2 regions of the Streptomyces sp. NPDC047981 genome follow, and region 2 is predicted to be linked to the other one. Evidence: riboswitches for the same ligand, from Rfam matches in the RefSeq annotation. Region 2 holds a riboswitch; the other holds the start of a gene.
What was found. Region 2 has a riboswitch for glycine ahead of gcvT (glycine cleavage system aminomethyltransferase GcvT). Riboswitches for the same ligand answer to the same signal wherever they lie in the genome.
Positions count from the first base shown of each region.

Region 1 (9,136 bases), on a different contig from region 2:
AGGGCAGCCGCTTCCAGACGGGCCGGGAGTCCTCGGCGAGCGCCCGCACCAGGCCGTAGTAGAAGGCCGCGTTGGCGACGACGTCGGTGACGGTCGGCCCGGCGGGCAGCACCCGGTTCTCCACCCGCAGATGCGGGACGCCGTCGACCCAGCCGTACACGGGCCGGTTCCAGCGGTACACGGTCCCGTTGTGCAGGACCAGCTCCTGCAGCCGCGGCACGCCGCCCTCGTCCAGGACGCGGAGCGGATCCTCGTCGTCGCAGATCGGCAGGAGGGCGGGGAAGTACCGGAGGTTCTCCTCGAAGAGGTCGTACGCGGAGTCCACCCACCGCTCCCCGAACCAGGTCCGCGGCCGCACCCCCTGGGCCTGGAGCTCCGGCGGCCGGGTGTCGGTCGCCTGGGTGAAGAGCGGCGGCCTGGACTCCCGCCACAGCTCCCGGCCGAAGAGGAACGGGGAGTTGGCGCCGACGGCGATCTGGACCGCCGCCACGGCCTGCGCCGCGTTCCACACGGCGGCGAACCGGGCGGGCGTGACCTGGAGGTGCAACTGCACGGACGTACAGGCCGCCTCGGGCACGATGGACGTGGCCGTGCAGGTCAGCTGCTCGACGCCATGGATGTCGAGGGTGAAGTCCTCGCCCCGGGCGGCGACGATCTGATCGTTGAGCAGCGTGTAACGGTCGACTGCGGAGAGGTTCTCGGAGACGAGATCGCCTTGGGCGAGCGTCGGCAGTATTCCGATCATGACGACGCCCGCGTCGAGTTCACGCGCCTTGCGATCGGCATATCCCAAGCCGGTCCTGAGTTCCTCCGCGAGCCGATCGAAAACGCGCCCTCCGAGTCGATGCGGGGCGATGTTCACTTCGAGATTGAACATTCCCAGTTCGGTCTGGAAATCCGAGCTGGCGATGCGTTCGAGGACGGCTCCGTTGACCATCCTGGGCATGCCGTCGGCGCCCGCGAGATTGAGTTCGATCTCGAGTCCCATCAGATTCCTCGGCCGGTCGAACCTCTTCTCCGCCAGGAGCCTCGCAAGACCCGCCAGACACTGCTGGAGCTTCCTGCGGTATCGCTGCCGATCGGACAGGTCGAACCCGTCCGCCACGACCTTCTCCCCCATGGAAGCTTCCCTCCCGATCGGGCGGCCACGGCGACGGCCGCGCGCGTCACGGACGATGATGCCCACGCGATTGATCCATAACGCCTGCGGACCGCCCTCGTTGAACGATAGGCTGGATCGAGCAATCCCCCGGCACCTCCCAGAGTCATCCGGCAACGGACATATTCCGCAGCCATATTCACCGAAAGCATGGGGTCGATATCCGGCCGTCCACTCCGGTGAAGTCCGCGCAGGCAGAAGACCGGCGCGCGTCGCAAATACGATGAATCGCCGCCGGAGCGAGACCGGATGAGGCCTTGCGCGCAATATTGGCGACCGCTAGCGGAAACACCGTGTGAACACGTCTCGTATAAACTCCGCGAACGAGGCAGAGTGTTGGCACCCGGCCATGACATCCATGGCTTCACGGCCCCTCCGGCCCGGCAGCCCACAGCGCCGTCGTACCTGCCCACGCGTCACCGTGTCTCCTGAGCGAGAGGCGACCCATCATGCTTCGACCCTCCCCGGCCCCCGCGCCGGCCCTGCGCAGTGTCCTCGCGGCCCTCGGTTCCCCCACCGCCGTCCGCGAGGCACGAACTCCCGCCCTGCGTGCGGCCCAGGGGCCACTGAGCCCCGAGCTGCCCCTGCCCGTCCACGTCCTCGACGTACGGGACCAGGTCGTCGACGTACGGGACCAGGTCCTCCCGCCCGGGCAGGCGCCGCGCACGCGGCTGGCCGGCTGGCGCTTCCTGATCCGAGGCACCGACCGGGCGATCGCCGCCGCCGACACGATGCTCACCCCCGACGGCTGGTCCTTCTCGCACTTCTTCGAAGGCCCCTACGTCACCGCCACCGAACGGGCGCTGCTGCAGGCCGAGGCGCTGCCCACGACGTACCAGCCCCGGCTGCTGTCCGTACCGGAGTTGTACATGCTGACCCTCTGGCTGCACGGCGACACGGAGTCCGACGGCACGTCCTCCGCGCCCGACCCGGCGGACCTGCTGATCCCGCTCGCCCCGGCACCGCCCGGCATCGCGGCGAACCAGCCGCACCTGGTCGCCGACCTGCTGCCCGTGCTCACCCTGCGGCTTGCTCCCCCGCCGCTCTTCGGCACCCCGGCGCCCGCCTGAGCGGGTCTCCCGGAACGTATCGCGCCCCGCGCGCCCACCCGGCCGCGGGGCGCGCTGCTGCCCGAGCGAGCACGCGGGGGAGGAAGGACCGTTGCCGAACGACCGTCTCGAACACCCCCTCCCCTTACGGGCTAGCCCATCAGGGCTACCCCGAACCACCCGAAGAGACCGCCCAGTTGAGCTGAACCGCCCGCGCGGGTGATACGTCTTCATGCAGTAGGAAGAGCTGCCGCGAAATACCTGCGGATCGCCGTCCGTGGGGGAACACTGGACCAACCGAACCGACAACGGGGGGCGGCCATGAGCACCGAACCGAGCCGCAGGACGACAGACTCACTCACCACGACGCAGCGAAAGAACCCATCCATGTGCCAGCACCAGCCTGCCTGTCCCACCGCCGAATCCGCCGACCGGGAGGCGGCCCGCATGACGGCGCACCATCCGGAGCAGGGCTGGAGCCTGCTGTGCAACGGGGTCCTGCTCTTCGAGGACACCGGTGAACTGCTGCCGGACGGCCAGATCATCGCCCCGCACCGCCCGCTGACGACGGGCCGGGTGACGACCGCCGCCTGACTTCGGGCCGGCGTGCCCGGGGCACGACACGTACGAGGGAACGCGCACACGAAAGGGCCGGCCCGGAGAGAACTCTCCGAACCGGCCCTGACTCATGCCGATATCAGTGGTCGTACTCGTCCAGCGGCGGGCAGGAGCAGACCAGGTTGCGGTCGCCGAACGCGCCGTCGATCCGGCGGACCGGCGGCCAGTACTTGTCCGCGGGCGAGACACCGGCCGGGAAGACCGCCTCGTCACGGGTGTACGGGTGGTTCCACTCGCCACCGAGCGCGGCGGCCGTGTGCGGGGCGTTGGCCAGCGGGTTGTCCCCGGCCGGCCACTCGCCCGACGCGACCTTCTCGATCTCGCCGCGGATCGCGATCATCGTGTCGCAGAAGCGGTCGATCTCGGCGAGGTCCTCGGACTCGGTCGGCTCGATCATCAGCGTGCCGGCCACCGGGAACGACATCGTCGGCGCGTGGAAGCCGTAGTCGATCAGGCGCTTGGCGATGTCGTCGACGCTGACGCCGGTCGCCTTGGACAGCGGGCGCAGGTCGACGATGCACTCGTGGGCGACGAGCCCGGCCGGACCGGTGTACAGCACCGGGTAGTGCGGCTCCAGGCGCTTGGCGATGTAGTTCGCCGCCAGGACGGCCACCTGCGTGGCGCGCTTGAGGCCCTCGCCGCCCATCAGGCGCACGTACGACCAGGAGATCGGCAGGATGCCGGCCGAGCCCCACGGGGCGGCCGAGATCGGGCCGACGCCCGTCTCGGGACCGGCGGTCGGCTGCAGCGGGTGGTTCGGCAGGTACGGCGCGAGGTGCGCGCGCACACCGACCGGTCCGACGCCGGGACCGCCACCGCCGTGCGGGATGCAGAAGGTCTTGTGCAGGTTGAGGTGCGAGACGTCGCCGCCGAACTTGCCGGGCTTGGCGAGCCCGACGAGTGCGTTGAGGTTGGCGCCGTCGACGTAGACCTGGCCGCCGGCCTCGTGGACCTCGGCGCAGATGTCGGCGACGTGCTCCTCGAACACACCGTGCGTGGACGGGTAGGTGATCATCAGCACGGACAGCTCGTCGCGGTACTGCGCGATCTTGGCGCGCAGGTCGGTGACGTCGACCTCGCCGTCGTCGGCGGTCTTGACGACGACGACCTTCATGCCGGCCATCACCGCGGAGGCGGCGTTGGTGCCGTGCGCGGAGGACGGGATCAGGCAGACGGTGCGCTGCTCGTCGCCGTTGGCGCGGTGGTAGGCGCGGACGGCCAGCAGACCGGCCAGCTCGCCCTGCGAACCGGCGTTGGGCTGGATCGACACCTTGTCGTAGCCGGTGACCTCGGCGAGACGCTCCTCGAGCTCGGTGATGAGCGTGAGGTAGCCCTGGGCCTGCTCGACCGGGGCGAAGGGGTGCATCTGGCCGAACTCGGGCCAGGTCACCGGCTCCATCTCGGTGGTCGCGTTCAGCTTCATCGTGCAGGAGCCGAGCGGGATCATGCCGCGGTCGAGCGCGTAGTCGCGGTCGGCGAGCCGGCGCAGGTAGCGCAGCATCGACGTCTCGGAGCGGTGCGCGTGGAAGACCGGGTGCGTGAGGTACGCGTCGGAGCGCAGCAGCCCGGCGGGCAGCACGTCCTCGCCGGCCGAGTCCAGGGCCTCGATGTCGGCGTCGACGCCGAAGGCGGCCCAGACGGCGGCGATCTGCGCGCGCCCGGTGGTCTCGTCGCAGGAGGCAGAGACGTGGTCGGCGTCGACGAGGTACAGGTTGACGCCGGCCTCGCGGGCCGCGGCGACGGCCTCGGCGGCCTTGCCGGGGACGCGGACGGTGACGGTGTCGAAGAAGGAGCCGTGGACGACCTCCACGCCACCGGCGGTGAGGCCGGCGGCGAGAACGGAGGCGTACCGGTGGACGCGCTGAGCGATCTGCTTCAGCCCGTCGGGCCCGTGGTAGACGGCGTACATGCCGGCCATGACGGCGAGCAGCACCTGCGCGGTGCAGATGTTGCTGGTGGCCTTCTCGCGGCGGATGTGCTGCTCGCGGGTCTGCAGGGCCAGGCGGTAGGCGCGGTTGCCGTCGGCGTCGACGGAGACGCCGACCAGGCGGCCGGGCAGCGAGCGGGCGTGCTTGTCCTGGACGGCCATGTAGCCGGCGTGCGGCCCGCCGAAGCCCATGGGCACGCCGAACCGCTGGGTGGTGCCGACGGCGATGTCGGCCCCGAGGGAACCGGGCGAGGTCAGCAGCGTCAGCGCGAGCAGATCGGCGGCAACGGTGACGATCGCGCCGAGCTCGTGGGCGGCGTCGATCAGCGGCTTGATGTCCCGCACGGCACCGGAGGCGCCCGGGTACTGGAGCAGCACGCCGAAGACCCCGCGCTCGGCGACCTCGGCGGGGATGCCCGCCGAGAGGTCGGCGACGACGACCTCGACACCGGTCGGCTCGGCGCGGGTCTCGATGACGGCGATGGTCTGCGGCAGCGCGTCGGCGTCGACGAGGAAGACCCCGTTCTTGACCTTGCCGACACGGCGGGAGAGCGCCATGGCCTCGGCGGCGGCGGTGCCCTCGTCGAGCAGCGAGGCGCCGGAGGTCGGCAGGCCGGTGAGGTCGGCGACCACGGTCTGGAAGTTGAGCAGCGCCTCGAGCCGACCCTGCGAGATCTCGGGCTGGTACGGCGTGTAGGCGGTGTACCAGGCCGGGTTCTCCATGACGTTCCGCAGAATCACCGGCGGCGTGAAGGTCCCGTAGTAGCCGAGACCGATCATCGGCGCGAGCACCTGGTTGCGGTCGGCGAGCTCACGCAGCTCGGCGAGCACCTCGGCCTCGGTACGGGCAGCGGGCAGGCCGAGGGCCTCGGCGTTCTTGATCACGTCCGGCACGGCGGCGGCCGTCAGCTCGTCGAGCGAGCCGTAGCCGACCTGCGCGAGCATCTTGGCCCGGGCTTCGGCGTCGGGCCCGATGTGCCGCTGCTCGAACGGGATGCCCTGTTCGAGCTCGGAGAGCGAAATGCGGTTGGCGGTCATGTACGGAGGCCTCCTGGTCGTCACGACCTGCGAGGGACACCACGGCGCGGGTGCCCGGACGGCCTCCCCCTCTGTCATCTCAACCTGAGAGCTTCACCGGCAGACCAAAGGCCCGCCGGCTTTCACCGTCGGTGAGAGCGGACGCCGTCGGACCTCCGCTCTGCTTTCCAGAGTGACCTCGTCCATGCGGTACCGGGTGCCTGAGAGATTCCGGGGAGGATTTGCTCCTTCGGCGCCTCCGAAAGGTTTCTCCGGAGGACTCTCCCGCACGGGGTCGACAGCCACAGCCAGCCTACCAGCGCGGTTCCGTCTTCCATCGCTCAAGTGGCCGACATCCCAGATGTGCACTTTCGTATTCTTTGTAGGTCTTCAACGAGCAGCTGCGACCAGTTGGAGGGACCGTGCAGACCGACATCGATCCGCGCAGCCTGATCGGCCGCAAGGCGTTCGACTGCAACGGCCACAAGATCGGCACCGTGGACGAGGTGTACCTGGACGACGCGACGGGGGTCCCCGAATGGGCGGCGGTCCGCACGGGTCTCTTCGGCCGCGACGCCTTCGTCCCCCTGGAGCCGAGCGAACTGGTCGACGACGCCCTCCACATCCCGTACGAACGCGCCCTGATCAAGGACGCCCCGGACTTCGGCGTGGGCCGCCACCTGTCCCCGGAACAAGAACTCCAGCTCTACCGCCACTACAGCCTTGCCCTCCCGCCCCCACCACCCCCGGACCACGACTTCGGCCGCCTGGCAGGCCACGACGACACATGACCGCCGAGGGACCGACGGCGCCCCTACCAGGCCAACCGCACCCAGCCACACACGGGAAGCCCCGCCGAAGGCGCCCAGCCACGCACGAACGAGCACCCGCAAACCCTGCCGCCCCCGCCGCACGGGCAGGCGACGCACCCACCTCCCGAGCCCGCCGACGGCGCTCAGCCACACACAGGAGCACCCGCACCTCTGCCCATCCAGTCGCACGGGTGGTGCGGGTGGGAACCCCAGCCCGGCCGCAGGCCGGGCGCACCCCCTAGGCGACCGCCGCCGCCCCGCTCCCTCCCCCGACCAGCGGCAACGGCTCCCCCTCCACCAACTCCGGATCGTCGACGAGGAACGTCCGCACCCTCCCCGGCGCCGACCCCGGCTCCTCGAAGCGCACGGTGACCCGCCCCACCCCGCTCCCCTGCACCCACCCGGCCCCGTACACGGCATGCCGTACGTCGTGCCCGGGCGCAAACCGCCGCGAGCCGGCCGCGGCCGACTCCTCCGCCGTAGCCGCCTCGGGGGCAGCCACCTCCTCCACCGCGCCGGGGTCCCGAGACTCCTCCGCGGCCTCCGCCGCCTCCGCCTGCGCGAACAGGTCCTCCTGCGTGTAGTCCGCGAGCCCGCTCACCCCCACCCCCAGCAGCCGCACCCCGCCCGTGGTGTCGACGCCCTCCAGCAGCCGCCCCGCAGCCTCCCGCACCACCAGCGGGTCGTCCGTCGGGCCCCGCAGGGTCTCCGACCGCGTCAGGGTCGAGAAGTCGAAGCGCCGCACCTTCAGCACGATCGTCCGCCCCGAGTGCCCCGAGGCGCGCAGCCGCCCCACACACCGCTCGGCCAGCCGCTCCACCTCGATCCGGATCCGCACCCGATCGTGCAGGTCCACGTCGAAGGTGTCCTCGACCGACACCGACTTGGCGTCCCGCTCGGCCACCACGGGCCGATCGTCGTACCCCTGGGCCATCCGGTACAGCGACGCTCCGTGTGCCCGCCCCAGCAGCCGTACGAGCTCGTCCTCACCGGCCTCCGCGAGGTCCGACACCGTCGTCATCCCGGCCCGCCGCAGATGCTCCCCCGTGGCCGGCCCCACCCCCGGCAGGATCCGCACGGACTTCGGCCCGAGCAGCTCGCGCTCGGTCCCGGGCTCTATGAGCACCAGGCCGTCGGGCTTGGCCTCCTCGGAGGCGATCTTGGCCAGCATCTTGGACCCCGCGAGCCCCACCGACCCCGTCAGCCCCGTGGTGCCGAGAATGTCCCTGCGCAGCCGCTCACCGGCCTCCCGCGCCGTCCCGGTGTCATCGGCCACACCCCCGGCCTCCAGGTCCACAAAGGCCTCGTCCAGGCTCAGCGGCTCCACGAGCGGCGAGAGCTGCCCCAGCAGCTCCATGACCTGCTCGCTGATCGACCGGTAGAAACCGAAGCGCGGCACGAGATAGGCGGCGTTCGGCGCGAGCCTGCGGGCCTGTGCCATCGGCATCGCCGAGTGCACCCCGAACCTCCGCGCCTCGTACGACGCCGTGGCCACGACCCCGCGCGGACCGAGCCCTCCGACGACCACCGGCTTCCCGCGCAGACTCGGCTTCGCCGCCTGCTCGGCGGCGGCGAAGAAGGCATCCATGTCGAGATGCAGAATCGTCGGCGCGGTTCTCACACTCCGATGCTGCCCCACGCCACTGACAATCGGCCCGCACTCCCGTACGGCCGCGCCAGAAGCAGGCAGCCCCCGGTGCTCAGACCGCCCGGTCGCGCCGCCGTCGGGCGAGTTCGTCGCCCGGGTTGTGCCCGATGAGGGTCTCGCCGGTGTCGACGCGCTCCCCATGCAGCTGGGACAGCGCCGCCTCGACATCCCGCCACACGACGCCCACGGCGATGCCGAAGACGCCCTGACCACCCTGGAGCAGGTCCACGACCTCGTCGGGCGACGAGCACTCGTACACCGTCGCCCCGTCGCTCATCAGGGTCATCCGCTCCAGGTCACGGAAGCCGCGCGCCCGCAGATGCTGGACGGCCGCCCGGATGTTCTGCAGCGCGACCCCGGTGTCCAGGAAACGCTTGACGATCTTCAGGACGACGACGTCACGGAAGCTGTAGAGCCGCTGCGTCCCGGACCCGTACGCGGGCCGCACGCTCGGCTCGACGAGCCCCGTGCGTGCCCAGTAGTCCAACTGGCGGTAGGTGATCCCCGCCGCCGCGCACGCGGTCGGCCCCCGATACCCCACCGTGTCCGTGCCGGCCGAAGCGTCCACCGCCGGACTGCCGTGAAGCGGATACGGACCGCTCTCCACGGGCGCGCGCCCGAGGGAGCCCCCTGCCGTACCGTCGCCGCTGCTCATCACGCCGACCCTCCGTCCTTGACCTGCCCACACGAAGGTAGGCAGTCACTTGGGGTGCGTCAACGATCGCCACACTCGGCACGCCGAGTGATAATCACCCTGAGAGTGGTTTCCCGTGTCCCTCTCCGGGGAAAGGGTCTCCGAATGCGCTGCCTGTGCCCCGCGCACGACGGCCGAAACCTCACTCCCGGCACGGCCCTGCCCGGCCCGCGACACCTCCGCACACCGGGCACGACACGTCGCACGGCTAC
Region 1 is NZ_JBEZNQ010000109.1:3,806-12,941, forward strand. It holds gene AB0E14_RS36085 (glutamate-cysteine ligase family protein) at 1-1,120, opposite strand, end outside; gene AB0E14_RS36090 (hypothetical protein) at 1,609-2,229, shown strand; gene AB0E14_RS36095 (DUF5999 family protein) at 2,596-2,802, shown strand; gene gcvP (aminomethyl-transferring glycine dehydrogenase) at 2,906-5,791, opposite strand; glycine riboswitch at 5,969-6,068, opposite strand; gene AB0E14_RS36105 (PRC-barrel domain-containing protein) at 6,193-6,561, shown strand; gene AB0E14_RS36110 (DNA polymerase IV) at 6,821-8,203, opposite strand; gene AB0E14_RS36115 (MerR family transcriptional regulator) at 8,283-8,885, opposite strand.
Region 1: another riboswitch for glycine. It lies ahead of gcvP (aminomethyl-transferring glycine dehydrogenase); the one in region 2 lies ahead of gcvT (glycine cleavage system aminomethyltransferase GcvT).

Region 2 (9,136 bases):
GCATGGCGGTGAAGAAGATGGGGAGCGAGACACCGGCGAGTGCGGTGACCATCGCGGCGCGGTCGACGAGGGTGCCCCGCTTGAGCGCGGAGACCACACCGGTCGTGACGCCCATGAGCAGCCACAGCACGGCGGCGCCGAGCACCATGGAGAGCGTCACGGGGAACGCGTCGACCAGCATCGTCGAGACGTCCTGCTCGGTACGGAACGAGTAGCCGAAGCAGGGAGCCTCGCAGTGGATGGTGCTGCCGCCGCCCGTGTAGTCGCGGCCGACGAAGATTCCGGAGACGAAGTGCCAGAACTGCACCAGGATCGGCTCGTCCAGGCCCAGCTTCTGCCGGACACCTTCGATGGCAGCCGGATCCGCCTGCTTGCCGACGAACATCACGGCAGGGTCGCTGCCGGTCATCTTGGGGATGAGGAAGAAGATGCTGAGCGTCGTCAGGGTGACGACCATCAGCATCATGACGACGGCGAACAGCCGTCGGACGAGATATGCAAGCATGCGGTCGGCCGACCGGCGGCCGGGGATCCCGATCAGGTTCCCCGGCCGCCGTGAGCGGCCATCACCTGCCCTTCGGACCTAGCGGCGGGTGGTGCGCCGTTGGAGCGGGTGGATGGGACTCTCGGTTACTTCATGACGCCGAGCGACGCGTAGTCGTAGCGGCCGTTGTAGGCGTCGGCCGTGTAGACGTTGGTGAGTCGCGAGGAGCGCCAGATGATGTTCTTCTCGTGCGTGAAGGGCAGGTACACCGCGGCGTCGGAGACCTTGGTGTTGATCTGCTTGTAGAGCTCGCCGGCCTTGACCGGGTCGGTCTCCTTCAGCGCCTGGTCGAACAGGCCGTTGACGGCCGGGTCGTTCAGCTCGGAGAAGTTGTTGTTACCGCTCTGGAGGATGAAGCGGCCGTCGACCAGCGGCTGCAGGAAGCCCTGGCCCGACGGGAAGTCGGCGCCCCAGCCCATGATGATGATGCCGTAGCCCTTGTCCTTGACGACCTTCGGCGAACCGATGATGCCGGAGGTCTGGGCGCCGTCGAACTGGTCGATCTGGGCGTCGATGCCGACGGCCTTCAGCGACTGCTGGAGGGACTCGGCGGTCGCGATCTCGATCTTCTTGTTGTTGCGGACCGCGATCGTGGTCTTGAAGCCGTTCGGCTTGCCGCACTTGGCCAGGGCCTCCTTGGCCTTGGCGACGTCGGCCTTGCCGGCCAGCTTGCCGTACGGGTCGGCCTTCGGGTCGGCACCCTTGATCGCCGGCGGCAGCATGTTGGAGGCGATGTCGCCACCGGCCTGCGGGCCACCACGGGCGGTCTGCAGGGACTTGGAGTCGGCCGCGTAGATGATCGCCTTGCGGCACTCGACGTTGTCGATGACCGTCTGCGGGAAGACCGCGTAGCGGATGAAGCCGGTCTGCGGGTTGTCCGCGTTCTCCTTGTGCTGCTGGAGCACCTTGGCGCGGGCCGCGGCGCCGACACCGGTGGCGTTGAGGTCGAGGTCGTACTCGCCCTCGATCAGCCGGTTGTCCATGTCGTCCGCGTTCGTGGTGAACTTGACGCTGATCTTGTCCGGCAGGGCCTTGCGGACGGTGTCCGTCTTGGCGTCCCACTTGTCGTTGCGGACGAGCAGCATCGACTTGTTCGGGGTGTACGACTGCCACTTGTACGGGCCGGAGGAGAAGGGCTTCAGGCCGTACTGGGCCTTGGTGTCCTTGTCCTGGCGGACCGGGGAGGCGGCGGGCATGGCCAGCATCTGCAGGAAGTCACCGTTGGCGACCGGCAGCTTGAAGATGATGGTCTTGTCGTCCGGGGTCTCGATCGCCTTCAGGCCGAGCTTGTCCGGGGTGGTGTCCTTGTAGGGACCCTTGTACTCGCCCTTGGGGTCGAGGACCTGCTGCAGGTAGATCGGACCGCCGGAGATGACGTCCTGCGCCCAGATGCGCTCGATGCCGTACTTGATGTCCTTGGAGGTGATCGGCTTGCCGTCCTCCCAGGCGACCCCGTCCTTCAGCGTGAAGGTGTAGGTCAGACCGTCGGCCGAGACCTTGCCGGCGTCGGTGGCGAGGTCGGGGACCAGCTCGGTGGAGGCGGCGCCCGGCTCGGCCTTGAAGGTGACCAGCTGACGCGTGTAGTAGCGGGCGAAGTCCCACACGAAGCCGTAGTAACCGCGCTGCGGGTCCCACGAGTCGGCCTCCTGCGAGCCGATGAACTTCAGCTCGCCGCCCTTCTTGTCGGAGGCGTTGGCGACCTTGTTCACCGCGGCGTTGAAGCCGGGGGCGCCGGTCTTGCCCTTGCCGTTGTCGCCGGTGCCGCCGCCACACGCCGTGGTGACGACCATCGTGGCGGCGGCGAGCAGCGCGCCGGCGGCGATTCTGCGCCGCGAAGAGCTGTTCAGAGTCATGGTCACGCAACCTCCGGAATAGTGGCGGCCGTTACGGCGGTCCGCCGGGTGGTGATTGCCTCCTGTCAACAGCGGCAGGGGCGGGTCTGTACGGGCGTGCGGGCGGTTCGGCGGGCGGTCAGCGCGCTGCCTTCGGGTCGAGCGCGTCGCGCACGCCGTCGCCGAAGAGGTTGAACGCCAGAACGGTGATGAAGATCGCGAGGCCGGGGATCACCATGAACAGGGGATCCGATTCATAGGTGGAGATGGCCGTCGAGAGCATCTGGCCCCAGGAGGCGGTGGGCGGCTTGACGCCCGCGCCGAGGAAGCTGAGGGCCGCTTCGGTGAGGATGTTCGTGGGGATCATGAGGGTCGCGTAGACCATGATCGGGGCGATCAGGTTGGGCAGCAGCTCCCGGCGCAGGATGTAGAGCCGGCCGGCGCCCAGCGAGCGGGCCGCCTCCACGTACTCGCGGTTGCGCAGCGAGAGGGTCTGGCCGCGGACGATCCGGCCGACGTACGGCCAGCCGAAGAAGCCGATCACGACCACCAGCGCGCCGATGCGGACCCCGGAACCGGAGAAGCCGAGCAGCTCGTTGGGGAGCACGGAGACCAGGGCGATGGTGAAGAGCAGCTGCGGGAAGGCGAGCATGACGTCCATGACCCGGCTGAGGGCCGCGTCGACCCAGCCGCCGAAGTAGCCGGCGACGACGCCGAGGACGGTGCCGAGGACGACCGCGAACATCGCCGCGAGGAAGGCGACGAGCAGCGAGATCCGCGCCCCGTAGACGATCCGGCTGAAGACGTCACGGCCGTTGACCGGCTCGACGCCGAGCAGGAAGTCGGAGCTGATGCCGCCGTAGGGGCCGATCGGGGTGCCGAAGAGCGGGTCGATCTGGTCCTCGTGGAACTCGTCCGGCGGGTGGCCGAGCAGCCCCACGATGAGGGGCGCGAAGATCGCGACGAAGACCAGGAAGATCACGATCGCGCCGCCGGCCAGCGCGAGCTTGTCGCGCTTGAGCCTGGTCCAGGCGATCTGCCAGGGGGAACGACCCTCGATCGCCTTGCCCGCAGGCGCGGGAGGCACGGCATCGACGGCGGCGGTCGACTCGGCCGCACTCGTCTCGTGCAGTGGTGCCGTCATCGTGGTGAGGACCCCTCTCGGCCGCCGGTAGCCGGCCCTTGCCCGCCGCGGGTAGCGGCTTGGTGGAACAACTGCGGGGCACCGGCCAGGAGGCCGAACGCCCGGTGTTCCGGGGAGTCTTCAATGTGGTCGCGATCACCCGCCAGACCTCACGGTGAATGTTTGCTCAACCGTGATGCGGTTCGTTGCCTTCCGTTATCCGGACTCTGTGATCGCGTCAGCGGACCATCTCGGCCACTATTCGGCTCAAACGGACATCCACCCCAACACCCCTGTGACAGGTGCCAATTGGGGTGACGCATGGGGTGGCGAATCGGGTGATTCGCCATGTCCGGGACGCGACGCGCCAGGTGCGGGACGCGGCTCAGTACGTGCGGGGCACGGCCGGCGGGTAGCCGTAGCCGGAGGCGGGCGGCGCGGGCGCCGCGTGCGCGTCGCGGTCGTAGAACGGCCGGGCGTTGGCGCGCAGCCACATCGCGACGGGGTCGTACGCGTCCGACATCGCGACCGTCGAGACGGGCAGGCCGTCGGGGACCGCGGAGACCGACTGCCGCATCATCGCGCGCACCGACTCCACGGCGGCGGCGGAGGTGTCGTACAGGTCGAGACCGATGGCGAGGTACGGGGAGCCGAGCGCGGGCTGCACCCAGGCCCTGCGCAGCGACCGTACGGACGGGGTGCGATGGGCGTTCTGGGTCAGCAGGGCGTAGAACTGCGGAATCTCGAGCGCGGGTTCGGAGAGCCTGAGCGGTCCGGCCGGCATCCGGTCGAGACCGGTGGCGATCCGGCGCAGGTCCGCCCAGGGGATGCCGACGCCGCCGTTCGGGTCGTGCGGGTTGAGCCAGATGCCCACCCGGTCGGGGTAGAGCGCGCCGGCGATCTCGCGTCCCGTGACCGCCTCGTGCGCGCGGTTCCAGCCGGAGGCGGCCAGCTCCTGGGCGGAGGTGACGCACGGGGCGTACCCGAAGCCGTCGACCTCCATGTGTCCGTACTGGGCGTCGGGCGAGCCGGGGGTGCCCTGCCAGAGCAGCATCCAGACGCCGCCGTCGGCGAGGGCGCGCAGCAGGTCCTCGTACGCCTCGTAGCGTCCGGGTGCCACCTGGCGCAGCCTGTGCTCGACCATTCCGGTCGCAGCGGTGCCTGACGCGCTCACGCTGTTCTCCGCCCCTCTTCCGTCCACCGCTTCAGCTTAGTTACCGGGAGGCCCGCTGGTAGAAGGGGCGCACCCGCTCCAGCAGCCAGTCGCCGACCGGGTCCTGCGCCACGTCGAGCAGGATGAGGTTGACCGGCCAGGCCACCTCGACCCGGCCGAGCGCGCGGCCGAGGGCGTCCAGCGGGGCGTTCCGGTCGACGCCGTCCCAGGTGACGAGCTCGACGCCGACGAAGAGGGCCGGTTCGGTGCCCTCGACGCTGGCCAGGGCGCGGCGGGCGGAGAGGACGACTCCGGTGTCCTCGAACTCGGCGGAGGCGGCGGAGAGGAAGTCGACGGGGTCGTCCTGCCAGTCGGGCTCGAAGAGCCGGACCCGGCCGCCGCTCGCGGGGCCGTCCAGCGGGGTGCGGCCGGTCCGGCAGAGTTCGGCCACGGCGGGCGGGGGCAGCGGGGCGCCGACGGTGCCGCCGGGGTTCACGGCGATGCCGAGCTGCGGGGGCAGTCCGCGGGCGAAGTCACGGGCGGGGGCGACGGTGAAGGACATGTGGCTGCCGACGCAGGCGAGGAACTGCTGCTCGGAGCTGAAGACGGGGACGTACGGCAGTCCGTCGATCTCCATCGTGGGCAGGTCGAGGTCCCGGCTCTCCTGGCTGCCTCCGTTGGGCAGCGGCACCCAGACGGGGCTCCGGCCGAGGACCTCGACGAGGCGGCCCCCGGCGGAGGGGTTGCCGAGCGAGGCCGCGAGGACCTCTTCGAGCTCGTTGCCCGGCCACGTAACGTCCACGGTTCCCGCTTCCCCTGTCTGGCACGCCCTGATCGCGTGTCTGGCGCGCCCTCGTCGTGACGCCCTCGGGGCAGAACCCTAACGCCGCCCTGGCACCCCCGTGGCCAAAAGCGCTCAGTGCGCGGAGCGGAAGGCGATGGTCCGCAGGGCTCCTGCGGCGTCCCGGTCGAGCAGCGTCGCCGAGGCGCAGCCGCGGGGCAGCCGGCCCGCCTCGACCGAGCGGAGGAGCCGGCCGACGGCCCGGCGGTGCCGGGCGAAGGCGTAGCCGGAGACGCCCCGGCCGCGCTCGCGCTGGCCGGCCCGGGCGGCGGCGGGTGGGACGTCGAGCAGGATCAGATGGAGGGCGCCGCCCCGGCGGCGGGCCTCGCGGGCCAGCCAGTTCCGCACCCAGGACTGGGTGCCGCAGTCGTGGACGACGACGCTCCGCCCGGCCCGCAGCGCGCGCCACAGACCGGCGTAGTGGGCGATCCGGGCCAGCGGGCGGTAGACCGCGTACGGCAGGAAGGCGGGCAGCCGGGCCTCCCAGCGCTCGCGGGCGTCCTGGGAGTCGATGCCGAGGCCGTCCGCGGCGCGCCGCATCAGCGTGGACTTGCCGCTGCCGGGCAGCCCGGAGACCACCACGAGGTCGCCCGCCGTGAAGGCGAGCGTGCGGGGGCCGCGGCCGCCGCGCTCGCGCAGATCGCGCAGCAGGGGCGCGGCGCGGCGTCTGCGGGTCCTGGCGCGGGCGCGGGCACGCGGGGCCGGTATCCCCGTACTCGTGGCGTAGGCGCCGGAGCGCTGGATCGTCATCGTCTCTCCCCCAGTCGGGTCCCGAGAACCCCTTGCCCACAAAGTGTAAAGAAGGGGTAATCAGTCACAAGCGATTTGCCGATCCGACACCGCGTGCAATGATGTCCGCGCCAAGCGCACACAACCGCATACCGGCCGCTCGAATCCGCGCGGGAGAGTCCCGGAACCACCACGGTGGGCCCCGGGCGCCGAAGGAGCAAGACCCTCCCTTGAATCTCTCAGGCCCCGTACCGCGTGGATGAGGCAGATCTGAAAAGCGGGACACGCCCTCGCGTGTCCCCACCCAAGGTGCAAGCCGATCTCTCGGTGACGAGATGCTCTCGGTGAACCTCTCAGGTTCCATGACAGATGGGGAGGACGTCCTCGCCCGTCATGTTTTCCGCCCTTGGGATCCGGGAGCCACCCATGAGCACGTCTGCCCCCCGTCTGACCGCCCTCGATGCCCTGCATCGCTCCCTGGGCGCGACCATGACCGACTTCGCCGGCTGGGACATGCCGCTGCGCTACGGCAGCGAGCGGGACGAGCACGTCGCCGTCCGCACCAAGGCGGGCCTCTTCGACCTCTCCCACATGGGCGAGATCACCGTCACCGGCCCGCAGGCGGTCGAGCTGCTCGACTTCGCCCTGGTCGGCAACATCTCCACGGTCGGCGTGGGCCGCGCCCGCTACACGATGATCTGCCAGGAGGACGGCGGCATCCTCGACGACCTGATCGTGTACCGGCTCGCTGACACCGAGTACATGGTCGTCGCCAACGCCTCCAACGCCCAGATCGTCCTCGACGCGCTCACCGAGCGCGCGGCCGGCTTCGACGCCGAGGTCCGCGACGACCGCGACGCGTACGCCCTGATCGCCGTCCAGGGCCCGGAGTCCCCCGGCATCCTGAAGTCGCTCACCGACGCCGACCTGGACGGGCTGAAGTACTACGCCGGCCTGCCGGGCACGGTCGCCGGGGTCCCCGCCCTGATCGCCCGTACCGGCTACACCGGCGAGGACGGCTTCGAGCTGTTCCTGAAGCCGGAGCACGCCGAGGGCGTCTGGAAGGCGCTGACCGAGGCGGGCGCGCCGGTCGGCCTGATCCCCTGCGGCCTGTCCTGCCGTGACACGCTGCGCCTGGAGGCGGGCATGCCGCTGTACGGGCACGAGCTGACGACCTCCCTCACCCCGTTCGACGCCGGTCTCGGCCGGGTCGTGAAGTTCGAGAAGACGACGAACGAGGGCCGCTTCGTCGGCCGCGAGGCGCTCGAGAAGGCCGCCGAGCGCGCCGAGACCGCCCCGCCGCGCAAGCTGGTCGGCCTGATCGCCGAGGGCCGCCGCGTCCCGCGCGCCGGTTTCTCCGTCGTCGCGAACGGCGAGGTCATCGGCGAGGTCACCTCGGGCGCGCCGTCCCCGACGCTCGGAAAGCCGATCGCGATCGCCTACGTGGACGCGGCGCACGCCGAGCCCGGCACCCAGGGTGTAGGTGTGGACATCCGCGGCACGCACGAGCCGTACGAGGTCGTGGCGCTGCCCTTCTACAAGCGTCAGAAGTGACGGCGCACCGGAACTGACGATCGGGGCGGGCGTGAGGTATCCCACCCCCTCACGTCTCACCCCGCGTCTCATCCCGTAAGACCAGCGTTCATCAGCACTCCCCCGATCCAGGAGAATCACGACATGAGCAACCCCCAGCAGCTCCGCTACAGCAAGGAGCACGAGTGGCTGTCGGACGTCGTCGACGGCGTCGCGACGGTCGGCATCACCGAGCACGCGGCGAACGCCCTCGGTGACGTCGTCTACGTGCAGCTCCCGGAGGTCGGGGACACCGTGACCGCGGGCGAGTCCTGTGGCGAGCTGGAGTCCACCAAGTCCGTCAGCGACCTGTACGCCCCGGTGACCGGCGAGATCGTCGAGGCCAACCAGGACGTCGTGGACGACCCCTCCCTGGTGAACACCGCCCCGTTCGAGGGTGGCTGGCTGTTCAAGGTGCGCATCACCGGTGAGCCGGACGAGCTGCTCACCGCCGACGAGTACACCGCCTTCACCGCAGGCTGACCGAGACCCGTAGGGATCGATCCATGTCGCTTATGAACACCCCTCTCCATGAGCTGGACCCGGACGTCGCCGCCGCCGTCGACGCCGAGCTCCACCGCCAGCAGTCCACCCTCGAGATGATCGCCTCGGAGAACTTCGCTCCGGTCGCGGTCATGGAGGCCCAGGGCTCGGTCCTCACCAACAAGTACGCCGAGGGCTACCCGGGCCGCCGCTACTACGGCGGCTGCGAGCACGTCGACGTGGCCGAGCAGATCGCCATCGACCGGATCAAGGACCTGTTCGGCGCCGAGTACGCCAACGTCCAGCCGCACTCCGGCGCCTCCGCGAACCAGGCCGCGCTCTTCGCGATCGCCCAGCCGGGCGACACGATCCTGGGCCTGGACCTGGCGCACGGCGGTCACCTGACCCACGGCATGCGCCTGAACTTCTCGGGCAAGCAGTTCAACGTGGTCGCGTACCACGTGGACGAGGCCGGTCTGGTCGACATGGCCGAGGTCGAGCGCCTGGCCAAGGAGCACCGCCCGAAGGTGATCATCGCGGGCTGGTCCGCCTACCCGCGTCAGCTGGACTTCGCGGAGTTCCGCCGGATCGCCGACGAGGTCGAGGCGTACCTGTGGGTCGACATGGCCCACTTCGCGGGCCTGGTCGCGGCCGGTCTGCACCCGAACCCGGTCCCGCACGCCGACGTGGTCACCTCGACCACGCACAAGACGCTCGGCGGCCCGCGCGGCGGCATCATCCTCGCGAAGAAGGAGTTCGCGAAGAAGCTGAACTCCTCGGTCTTCCCCGGTTTCCAGGGCGGCCCGCTGGAGCACGTGATCGCGGCCAAGGCCGTCTCGTTCAAGATCGCGGCCTCGGA
Region 2 is NZ_JBEZNQ010000002.1:110,190-119,325, forward strand. It holds gene AB0E14_RS02390 (ABC transporter permease) at 1-505, opposite strand, end outside; gene AB0E14_RS02395 (ABC transporter substrate-binding protein) at 631-2,397, opposite strand; gene AB0E14_RS02400 (ABC transporter permease) at 2,516-3,520, opposite strand; gene AB0E14_RS02405 (enhanced serine sensitivity protein SseB C-terminal domain-containing protein) at 3,885-4,673, opposite strand; gene AB0E14_RS02410 (enhanced serine sensitivity protein SseB) at 4,714-5,454, opposite strand; gene AB0E14_RS02415 (AAA family ATPase) at 5,569-6,243, opposite strand; glycine riboswitch at 6,384-6,486, shown strand; gene gcvT (glycine cleavage system aminomethyltransferase GcvT) at 6,649-7,776, shown strand; gene gcvH (glycine cleavage system protein GcvH) at 7,900-8,277, shown strand; gene glyA (serine hydroxymethyltransferase) at 8,301-9,136, shown strand, end outside.